DNA from 3 places in the Streptomyces sp. SCA2-17 genome. Region 1 is predicted to be linked to each of the others. Evidence: riboswitches for the same ligand, from Rfam matches in the RefSeq annotation. Region 1 holds a riboswitch; each other region holds the start of a gene.
The links. Region 1 has a riboswitch for cyclic di-AMP ahead of PS271_RS22550 (M23 family metallopeptidase). Riboswitches for the same ligand answer to the same signal wherever they lie in the genome.
Positions count from the first base shown of each region.

Region 2: it holds a riboswitch for cyclic di-AMP, as region 1 does, so the genes downstream of both, PS271_RS12840 (M23 family metallopeptidase) here and PS271_RS22550 (M23 family metallopeptidase) in region 1, are expected to answer to the same signal.
Region 3: it holds a riboswitch for cyclic di-AMP, as region 1 does, so the genes downstream of both, PS271_RS10495 (transglycosylase family protein) here and PS271_RS22550 (M23 family metallopeptidase) in region 1, are expected to answer to the same signal.

Region 1 covers NZ_CP117521.1:4,977,717-4,980,983, reverse strand. The annotation lists gene PS271_RS22555 (GntR family transcriptional regulator) at 1-659, opposite strand, end outside; gene PS271_RS22550 (M23 family metallopeptidase) at 967-1,776, opposite strand; cyclic di-AMP (ydaO/yuaA leader) riboswitch at 1,790-1,945, opposite strand; gene PS271_RS22545 (M16 family metallopeptidase) at 2,162-3,267, opposite strand, start outside.
Region 2 covers NZ_CP117521.1:2,889,605-2,892,871, forward strand. The annotation lists gene PS271_RS12840 (M23 family metallopeptidase) at 26-1,327, opposite strand; cyclic di-AMP (ydaO/yuaA leader) riboswitch at 1,337-1,503, opposite strand; partial or broken gene PS271_RS12845 (PP2C family protein-serine/threonine phosphatase) at 1,544-2,778, opposite strand; gene PS271_RS12850 (DEAD/DEAH box helicase) at 2,950-3,267, opposite strand, start outside.
Region 3 covers NZ_CP117521.1:2,366,574-2,369,840, reverse strand. The annotation lists gene PS271_RS10500 (transglycosylase family protein) at 195-1,325, shown strand; cyclic di-AMP (ydaO/yuaA leader) riboswitch at 1,586-1,780, shown strand; gene PS271_RS10495 (transglycosylase family protein) at 1,784-2,527, shown strand; gene eno (phosphopyruvate hydratase) at 2,748-3,267, shown strand, end outside.

The DNA of each region.
Region 1 (3,267 bases):
CCGGCGATCACCGTTCTCACACCGGGCGCCGCATTCCCCTTCCGTGCCGCCGGCACTGCGCGCCGCAGCCGGAATTCCCCCGGCACCCGGTCCGCGCGGGCCGCGGCGATCGCCCGGGCCCGCTCGGCGTCGCCGCGGGCGACGGCGTCCACGAGGGCGCCGAGCAGCTCCCACGTGTCGACGGGCCGCACCGGCGGCTCCGCCGCGTACACCCAGGCGATCTTGAGCCGCAGCTGGGTGAGCAGCCCCGCGATGCTGGGGCTTCCGGACGCCTGGGCGAGCGTCTCGTCGAACCAGTCGCCCAGCGGCCGCAGCTCGCCCGTACGGCCGCCCCGGGCCCGCTCCTGGCCCAGCCTGACCAGCCCGCGCAACACCTTCAGGTGCGCCTCCGTGCGGCGCTGCGCGGCGCGCGCGGCGCCCAGCGGCTCCAGCAGGGCGCGCACCTCCAGCAGATCCGCGGCCTCCTGCTCGGTGGGCTCGGCGACGCACGCGCCGGCGTGCCGCCGGGTGGTCACGAACCCTTCCGAGGCGAGGGTGCGCAGCGCCTCGCGCACGGGCACGCGGGAGACGCCGTAGCGGCGCGCGAGGACTTCCTCGGTGAGCCGGCTGCCGGGCGGAAACGTGCCGGAAACAATGTCGTCACGAATCGCCGTGCACACGGCATGCGCGGAAATCCGACGGCTCTCTTGAGCCGCTGTCCCCTCACCGTTCACGTACGGCCCCGCATGGGTGGACCTCCGGATAACCCCCGCGAAACGCGGCCGATTGACGTTTGTTCAGCGACTCTATTGCAGAGGCCCGCGATTTCCGACGGCGCACGGGAAGTCATCGATATGTTTTGGCCAACACGGGGGCGGGCAGCGGGCCGGCGGACGGACTCGGGCCGGGCACGGCGAAGGCCCCGGCCGGTGGGCCGGGGCCTTCGTCAGGCGATGGGGCGCGCGGGGCGCCGCCGGGCGCGGTGCGTCAGAGGGAGACGCCGTGCTCGGCGAGGTACGCGACGGGGTCGATGTCGGTGCCGTAGACGGCGCCCGTGCGGGCCTCGAAGTGCAGGTGCGGGCCGGTGACGTTGCCCGTGGCGCCGGAGAGGCCGATCTGCTGGCCGGCGGTGACGCTCTGGCCGACGGAGACGCCGATGGACGACAGGTGGCCGTACTGCGTGTACGTGCCGTCGTTGTGCTTGATGACGACGTTGTTGCCGTACGCGCCGCCCCAGCCCGCCTCGACGACGGTGCCGGCGCCCACAGCCTGGACCGAGGTGCCGGTCTCGGCGTGGAAGTCGACGCCGGTGTGGCTGCCGGAGGACCACAGGCCGCTGGAGGCCTTGTAGGACGTGGAGACGTACGAGCCGGCGATCGGCGAGACGAAGGTGTTGAGGCGCTTGCGCTCCTGCTCGCGGGCGATGCGCTCCTGCTCCTTGCGCTCGGCCTCGGCCTTGCGCTTGGCCTCGTCGTCGGCCTTCTTGACGTCGGCGGCCTGCTGCTTGGCGGCGGCCTCGGCGTCGTGGGCGGCCGCGGACTCGGCGGCGGCGCTGCTCTGGACCTGAGCCTGCTCGCCGATGCGGCCGGCGGTGTCCTCGCCGATGACGACGGCCTGGGTCAGGCCGGTGTCCTCGGTGGTGCGGTGGACGTCGTCGGGGGAAGCGGCCAGCGCCGGGGCGGCGAAGCCCGCGACGACACCGGTGGCGGCGAGGGTGGCTATGCCCGCCGCGTTCGCGCTGACGCGAACGGCGCGGCTCGGCTTGCGGTGTTTCCCGGTGGCACGAGTGAACGCCATGGGTGAGGCTGGTCCTTTCCTTCCCTCTCGCCTACCGGGTTAGCTGACGGGTTCGGAGCAGGAAGGTCTCCTACGGATCCCTCCGGAAAGGGGCCCGATTCACCCCAGGGACACTTGGGTCCCCGGCTCCCCTGGCTCGCGCCGTACGGGGACTCGGCGATGTCTGCCCGGGCCGCGGATGCGACGCACATCTGACGGACAGACGCTTTGACGCTAGACGCCGTCACTTTCGATCGGCAAACAGAAGCCCCATTTTGTGGCCCACGCCACAGTGCAGACGTGCAACCACTCCGCTAAACCGGACATTTGGCAGGCACGCGCGCCTGCCGGGCGCGCGTGCCTGCCGGTTGACGGCAGGTCGGCGGGGCCGGCCCGCCGCCGGGGTTCAGCCCGTGATCACGGTCACGTCGCCGATGCCGAGGGCCCGGACGGGCTCCTCGATCTGCGCGGCGTCACCGACGAGCACCGTCACCAGCCGGTCGACCGGGAAGGCGTTGACGACGGCGGCCGTGGCCTCCACCGTGCCCGTCGCGGCGAGGCGCTCGTACAGCCGCGCCTGGAAGTCGTCCGGGAGGTGCTGCTCGACCTGGTCGGCCAGCGTCCCGGCGACGGCCGCGGCCGTCTCGTACTTGAGCGGGGCGACGCCGACGAGGTTCTGCACGGCGGAGTCGCGCTCCTCGTCCGTCAGGCCGCCTTCGGCGAGGGTGCGCAGCACCGTCCACAGGTCCCCCAGGGCGGGGCCGGTGGAGGCGGTGTCCACCGAGCCGCTGATGGCCAGCATGGCCGCGCCGGTGCCCTCCGGGGAGGACAGCAGCACCTGGCCGAAGGCCCGGACGCCGTAGGTGTAGCCCTTCTCCTCGCGCAGGACGCGGTCCAGGCGGGAGGTGAGGGTGCCGCCGAGGCAGTACGTGCCTACGGACTGGGCGGGCCACACCGCGTCGTGCCGGTCGGCGCCGACGCGGCCGATGAGGAGCTGCGTCTGGACCGCGCCGGGGCGGTCCACGATGACGACACGGCCGGTGTCGTCGGCGGTGACCGGCGGCAGCGGGTGCGGCTCGGCCGGGGAGCCCGTCCAGGCGCCGAGCGAGTCGGCGAGGGCCCCGTCGAGGTCGATGCCGGTGAAGTCGCCGACGACCACGGCGGTCGTGGTGGCGGGCCGGACGTGGGCCTCGTAGAAGGCGCGCACGGAGGCGGCGTCGATGCGGGCGACGGTCTCCTCGGTGCCCTGGCGGGGGCGGGACATCCGCGACCCGGCCGGGAAGAGCTCCTTGGAGAGCGCCATGGCGGCCCGGCGGGAGGGGTTGGCCAGCTCGTGCGGGATCTCGTCCAGACGGTTGCCCACCAGGCGCTCGATCTCGTGGTCCGGGAAGGCCGGGGCGCGCAGGGCGTCGGCGACGAGGCCGAGGGCCTTGGCGAGGCGGGAGGCCGGCACCTCCAGGGAGAGGCGCACGCCGGGGTGGTCGGCGTGGGCGTCGAGGGTGGCGCCGCAGC
Region 2 (3,267 bases), 2.1 Mb from region 1:
CGACGAATACGCGCCGCACCGTCCGCTACGGCCGCAGGCCCCTGCCCCGCAGCCATCCCAGCGGATCCACCGGCGCGCCCCCGCCCGGCCGGACCTCCAGGTGCAGATGCGGCCCGGTGACGTTGCCCGTCGCGCCGACCCGACCTATGACCTGGCCCGCGGCGACCTTGCCCGACGTGACCACCATCGAGGACAGGTGGCAGAACCACAGCTCCGTGCCGTCGTCGAGCCTCAGCACGATGCGGTAGCCGTACGCCCCCGCCCAGCCGGCCTGGGTGATCGTGCCGCCGCCCACCGCCTTCACCGGCGTGCCGGTCGGGGCGGCGAAGTCCTCGCCCGTGTGGTGCGCGGACCACATGTTGCCCGCCTGCCCGAAGCCGGCCGTCAGCGTGTACGAACCGACGGGGAGGGTGAGCGCTCCGGAGTGGCGAGCGGGGGCGGGAGCGGGGGTCGCGGTACGGGCGGGGGCCCCACCCGGCCTCTGCCTCTTCTCGGGTGTCCGCGCTTCCTGCTTCTTCTCCGGCGTCCGCGCCTGCGTCCGCTCCGAAGGCTGCGCCGACGCCGCCCGCCCCTGCTCCGCCTGCTTCTGCTCCGCCTGCCTCTGCTCCGCCGCCGCGGCCGCCGCCGTCCGCGCCGCCTCCGCCTCGGCCGCCTTGCGCTCCGCCGCCTGCTTCTGCTCCGCCGCGGCCACCGTCACCCGGGCCGCCTGCGCCTCGGCCTCGGCCACGCCCTGCTGGTGATCGGCCTGCTCCAGGATTCTCGCCCGCAACGCCTCACCCGCCCTTGCCGCGTCCTGCGCCATCTCGGAGACGGCCGCACCGGTACCGGTCTCCTCGGCGAAGGAATCAGCCGAGGCCGTACCCGCCGCGCTCCCTGTGAAGAACGAGCCCACACCCGGCAGCTGCGCCAGGTCGGGCATGGATATGGAGGCCGCCGGACGCTCCTGCGCATTCGCCATCCCGCCCGCGCCGACCGCCGCGATGACGCCCACGCCGAGCACGGCACCACTGCGGGCCATCGTGCCGCCGCGCTGCTTGACGACGCGGTGGCGCCCGCGGCCCGCGCCGAAGGAGAAGGCGCTGAAGGCGGAGGGTTCGTACGACCGCTCCGGTACGGAGGAGGAGGAGGACGCCGCCGCCGGCTCCGGGTCCGGCTCGTACGGCGGTACGTACGCGGGTACGAGCGGCGGATCGTAGGAGCCGGGCTCGTAAGCGACGTCAGACCCGTAAGCGTCGGACCCGTAAGCCTCAGACTCGTAGGCGTCGGAGCCGTAAGCCTCAGACTCGTAGGCGTCAGACCCGTAAGCGGCAGGCTCGTTGGATGCCACGAAGGCACTCCTTTCCTTCCTTCTCGCCTACCGGGTTAGCTGACGGGTTCGGAGCAGGAAGGTCTCCTACGGGCCGCATGCGGCCCGATTCACCCCAGGGTGGTGGTTCCCCGGTTCCCGGAACATGCCGGAGGATCAGATGGCGCTGTGCCCGCGGGATTCGGCGATGGCGCACGGTGCACCGCCTCTTGCGGCGGTTGCGACGACCGCGCGTCGTTATCGAACGTTAATAGACATGCCGGGTGGATTCCAAGCCGAACGCCCGGATCCGCCGCTCTTCCCTGACAGCTCTTCACAGGACGTCCGCCCACGGAACCTGTCGATACTTTCTACGAAATGCTGTTCGATTCGCTCGATGCGTTCACCGCGCCGAATCGCCAACAGGGCCATGTCGTCGGCGGCCTGACCGCCCGCATGGCGCGTGACCTCCGCGACCAGGCTGTCCAGCAGGGCCTCCGGACTCTTGAACTGCCGGCCCGTCAGCTCCGCCCGCGGGTCGTAGAACGCGCCGTCGGCGTCCCTGGCCTCGGTCACCCCGTCCGTCATCAGCAGCAGCATCGACCCCGCGGGGAACTCCCGCTCCTCGGCCCGGTCCGGCCACACCCCCAGGTCCCCCAGCCCGAGCGGCAGCGCGGGCACGGTCGGGTCGGCCGCACCGACCCGGCCGTCCGCGTGCAGCAGGAGCGGCGGCGGATGGCCGCGGTTCAGCAGGCGGATGACGGGGCGGCCCGGCGGCAGCTCCGCCAGGACGGCCGTGGTGAATCCCTCGTGCTGGTCCAGGTTCGCGCGCCGCGCGCCCTCACGTTGCAGCGCCCGCTCCAGCCGCCCCGCGAGTCCCTCCAGCGTCGGCTCCTGGTCGGCCGCCTCCCGGACGCGCCGATGACGACGGCAACGGCCTCGACCGCGCCCAGGCCCTTGCCGCGGACGTCGCCGACGACGGCCCGTACGCCGTAGGGAGTGTCCTGGACCGCGTACAGATCACCGCCGATCCGGGCGCCGGCATGCGCGGCCACGTAGCGCGCGGCCACCCGCAGGCCGCCGATGCGGGACGGGGGCGCGGGAAGGACGGCGCGCTGGGCGGCCTCCGCGATGCCGCGGGCGGAGGCGAGCTGCTGGTCGCGGCGGCGGGCGATGCGGTTGATCCCCAGCGCGACCAGGGAGACCGCGCCGATGGCGGCGACCTCGGCCAGCGCCTCACCGGTGTCGGACGGCCGGTGGTAGAACACGAGGCCGACCGCGACCGCCACCGCGGCCAGGGCGGCCGCGGCGGTGGCACGGAGGGTGTGCAGGGGGGCCGCGACGAGGGGCGCGGCGGAGAGGAAGGGGGCGCACGTGTAGTTCGCGGGCGCCCCGAGGCCGAACAGGGCTCCCCCGGTGATCAGGAGGGCCGGAAGCCTACGGGCAGCGCGGCGTACGGTGCGCCCCGCGGCGCGGCAGGCAGTTCGGCTCACCCCTCCCACCCTTCCGGGCGGGAGGTCACCGGGCGAACGGTGCTCGGCCGATCGGGGAGAAACCGGCCGACCGGGCAGGCGCCCGATCAGCCGGCCGGCTCCGAGCGCCAGAGCGTCAAGGCGTCAGAGCGCCGGAACGCCGGAGCGCCGGAACGCCGGAACGTCAAAGCGTCAGGAAGACGTACGGCGCTGCCGCGCGCCCCCGGCCCCGTTGCCACCACGGCCGGCACCGCCGCCGGCACCACGGCCCGAACCGGAACCGGCACCAGCGCCGCCCCGCCCGTAACCACCCCGGCCGGAACCACCCGCACCGGAAGAACCGGCGGAAGAACGGGAAGAGGAACGGGGAGAAGAACCCGACGCAGAAGAACCCGAAGAGGAAGGGGAAGAGGAAGAGGAGTAAGCCACAGAAGAGCCTTCCCCGCGGCCACGCCCACGACCGCCCCGCGAGCTCCGCGTGCCCCGGGAGCCGCGCGACCCGGCAGCGGC
Region 3 (3,267 bases), 2.6 Mb from region 1:
ACCGTCATCCGGCGTGACCTCGGCGTGACCTCCGCTACACCGGCTTGTGACTGGCGTGGGCCGTCGCTATCTTCAACGACCATTCCGACGCGACACCAAATGTCACGCCGAGACGTCACGAGACGTCCCGCCGGACGTCATACCGGACGTCACGTCAAACGTCGCACCGAACGCCGCACGAGAGGCCCTTGCCCATGAGATCTGGAACCGGCCGACATCGCCGCCCCCGTCAGATACCCGCCATCGTGGTCGCCGCGGGGGTGACCGCCTCCGGAATCGCCATGCCGCTGCTCGCGGCCACCGGTGCGAACGCCGCCGACGCCGGCACCTGGGACCGCGTGGCCCAGTGCGAGAGCGGAGGCCTGTGGAGCGCCGACTCCGGCAACGGGAGCTACGGGGGACTGCAGCTGACCCAGAACCTCTGGGACCGCCACGGCGGCCTGGAGTACGCCCCCCGGCCCGACCTCGCCAGCCGTGCGCAGCAGATCGCCGTCGCCGAGAAGATCCTCGAAACCAGAGGCAACGCCACCTGGTCGAGCTGCGCCGCGACGTCGGGTCTGACCTCGGGAGGCACCAAGGCCGACGTCGACCCGGGCGGCACGCACGCCCCCGCGAGCGGCTCGTCGCCATCGCACGCCCCGGAGCGCACCACTTCGCCCTCCGCGCCGTCGGAGCCGGACGAGCACTCCAAGCCCTCGGAGCCGTCGGCGTCCCCCTCGCAGTCCGGGAAGCCCTCGACGGAGCCTTCCGCTCAGCCCTCGGCCGGCAAGCCCTCGCCGGACACGTCGTCCGGCACCCCCTCCGGCAAGCCCTCCGGCAGCGCGTCCCCCGACGCCTCGCCGTCCAAGCCGGGCGACGCGAAGCCGGGCGACGGCAAGCCCGGTGACGGCAAGCCGGGTGACGACGCGTCCGGCGCGCCGGGCGACGGCCGCCACCGCAAGCCCTCGACGTCCCCCACGGGCGACGACCCGACCTCGATCCCCACGTCCCCCGAGTCCCCCGCGACGCCGTCCCAGGGCACCCCTGACGATTCCGGTTCCGCGGCGGGGCAGGCGTCCGACGGCGTCGAAGGCGGTACGGGCAAGCACCGTGCCGACCCGTCACGTTCGGACGACACCCGATCGTCGCGCGGCGGCGGCGAAGGCCGTACCGGCAGTCCCACGGCCACCGACTACACCGTGCGCCCCGGTGACAACTTGTCAGTCATTGCCGAACAGCATGCGGTCAACGGTGGTTGGCAGTCCCTCTACCACCGCAATGAGAAAGTGGTCGGAACCGATCCCGACCTGATCCTTCCTGGTCAGAAGCTTGAGATGGGTAAATAGACCGGCAGTTCGCGGCGAATGTCCGTTCCAGTCGAAAGTGAGACATGGGTCTCTTTGCCAGTTGGCGGAATGTCATCTTCCCTAACTTGGCAAACAGCCTCCTACCTGCGGAAACATGATGTTCCCGTGGGTAACTAGGGGCGACTGTGGCTGGAAAGAGGGGTTTGAACCCTTGCCTCGACTGTGTTTACCGTCGTGACCGCTCGCCACCGCGAGCACCACGGTCGTCACGCCGAATCCTGCCGACGGCCGCTGGAGTCGTCGCGCAAGCGCCGTAGGCAGGAGCGGGGGAACCAAGGTAGGCGCCGGAAACGGCTCCTCGGCCGGAGGAAGGCCGCGGGACCGGGACCGGCTAGGGGTGAAGCCGAGTGTGCTCGCACAGCGCGCACAGGAGGCCGGGCGAACTCACAGCCCGAACCCGACAGCTCACCTCGTAGGCGTCGGTGAGGAAACGACTCATGTCCAAGGGCAAGCACCGTCGTCCGTCCAAGGCCGTCCGTATCGTCACGCTCGCCGGCGTCGCCGGTGCCGCCGTGGCCGCCCCGCTGATGGTCGCCACCTCCGCCAACGCCGCGTCCGTCTCCACGTGGGACAAGGTCGCCGAGTGCGAGTCCAGCGGCAACTGGTCCATCAACAGCGGCAACGGCTACTACGGCGGTCTGCAGTTCTCGCAGTCCTCCTGGAACGCCGCCGGCGGCCAGAAGTACGCCGACCGCGCCGACCACGCCTCCAAGAGCGCCCAGATCGCCGTGGCCGAGAAGCTGCTCGCCATGCAGGGCCCGGGCGCCTGGGGCTGCGCCGGCGCCGGCAACCTGACGTCCGGCGGCCCGAAGGCGAACGTCGACCCGGGTTCCGGCTCCTCCGGCAAGTCCTCCCGCGCGGGCGGCACCGTCTCGGGCAAGTCCCACGCGGACCGCAGCGAGCGCCAGGCCGCGCCGAAGAAGGCCGCGCCCAAGCACACCGCCCCGCAGACCGTCGAGCGGGACGAGGCCCCGGCCCCGAAGCCGGCTCCGAGCCACACCGCTCCGCAGTCCTACAAGGTCGGTGACGGCGAGTACGAGGTCAAGGAGGGCGACACCCTCTCCAAGATCGCCGACGCCAAGAACGTCAAGGGCGGCTGGCAGAAGCTGTACGACCACAACAAGGACATCGTCCAGGACGCGGACGTGATCTTCGTCGGCCAGAAGCTGCACCTCAGCTGACCGAGCTGACAGGGGCGGTCCACGCGAGTGGGCCGCCCCTCTTTGGCTTTTCCGGGCAAATCCCTCATTCGTGCGGCGATCTCGTCATTTGTGCTGCTGTGATGATTTTTCTGACTTTTCGGATTCTTCGGCCCGGAAACACCGTCCAACGGCGAGGTGAGCCTCCGGCGCCCGTTAGGCTCGTGCAGCAGAACCTCAGACACACACGAAGGAGACCCTCGTGCCGTCCATCGACGTCGTCGTAGCTCGCGAGATCCTCGACTCGCGAGGCAACCCCACGGTCGAGGTCGAGGTCGGCCTCGACGACGGCTCCACGGGCCGTGCCGCCGTGCCGTCCGGCGCCTCCACCGGCGCCTTCGAAGCCATCGAGCTCCGCGACGGTGACAAGAACCGTTACCTGGGCAAGGGCGTCGAGAAGGCCGTCCTGGCCGTCATCGAGCAGATCGGCCCGGAGCTCGTCGGTTACGACGCCACCGAGCAGCGCCTGATCGACCAGGCCATGTTCGACCTGGACGCCACCGACAACAAGGGCTCGCTCGGCGCCAACGCCATCCTGGGCGTCTCCCTCGCCGTCGCGCACGCCGCCTCCGAGGCCTCCGACCTGCCGCTCTTCCGCTACCTGGGCGGCCCGAACGCGCACCTGCTGCCCGTTCCGATGATGAACATCCTGAACGGCGGCTCGCACGCCGACTCCAACGTGGACATCCAGGAGTTCATGATCGCGCCGATCGGCGCGGAGT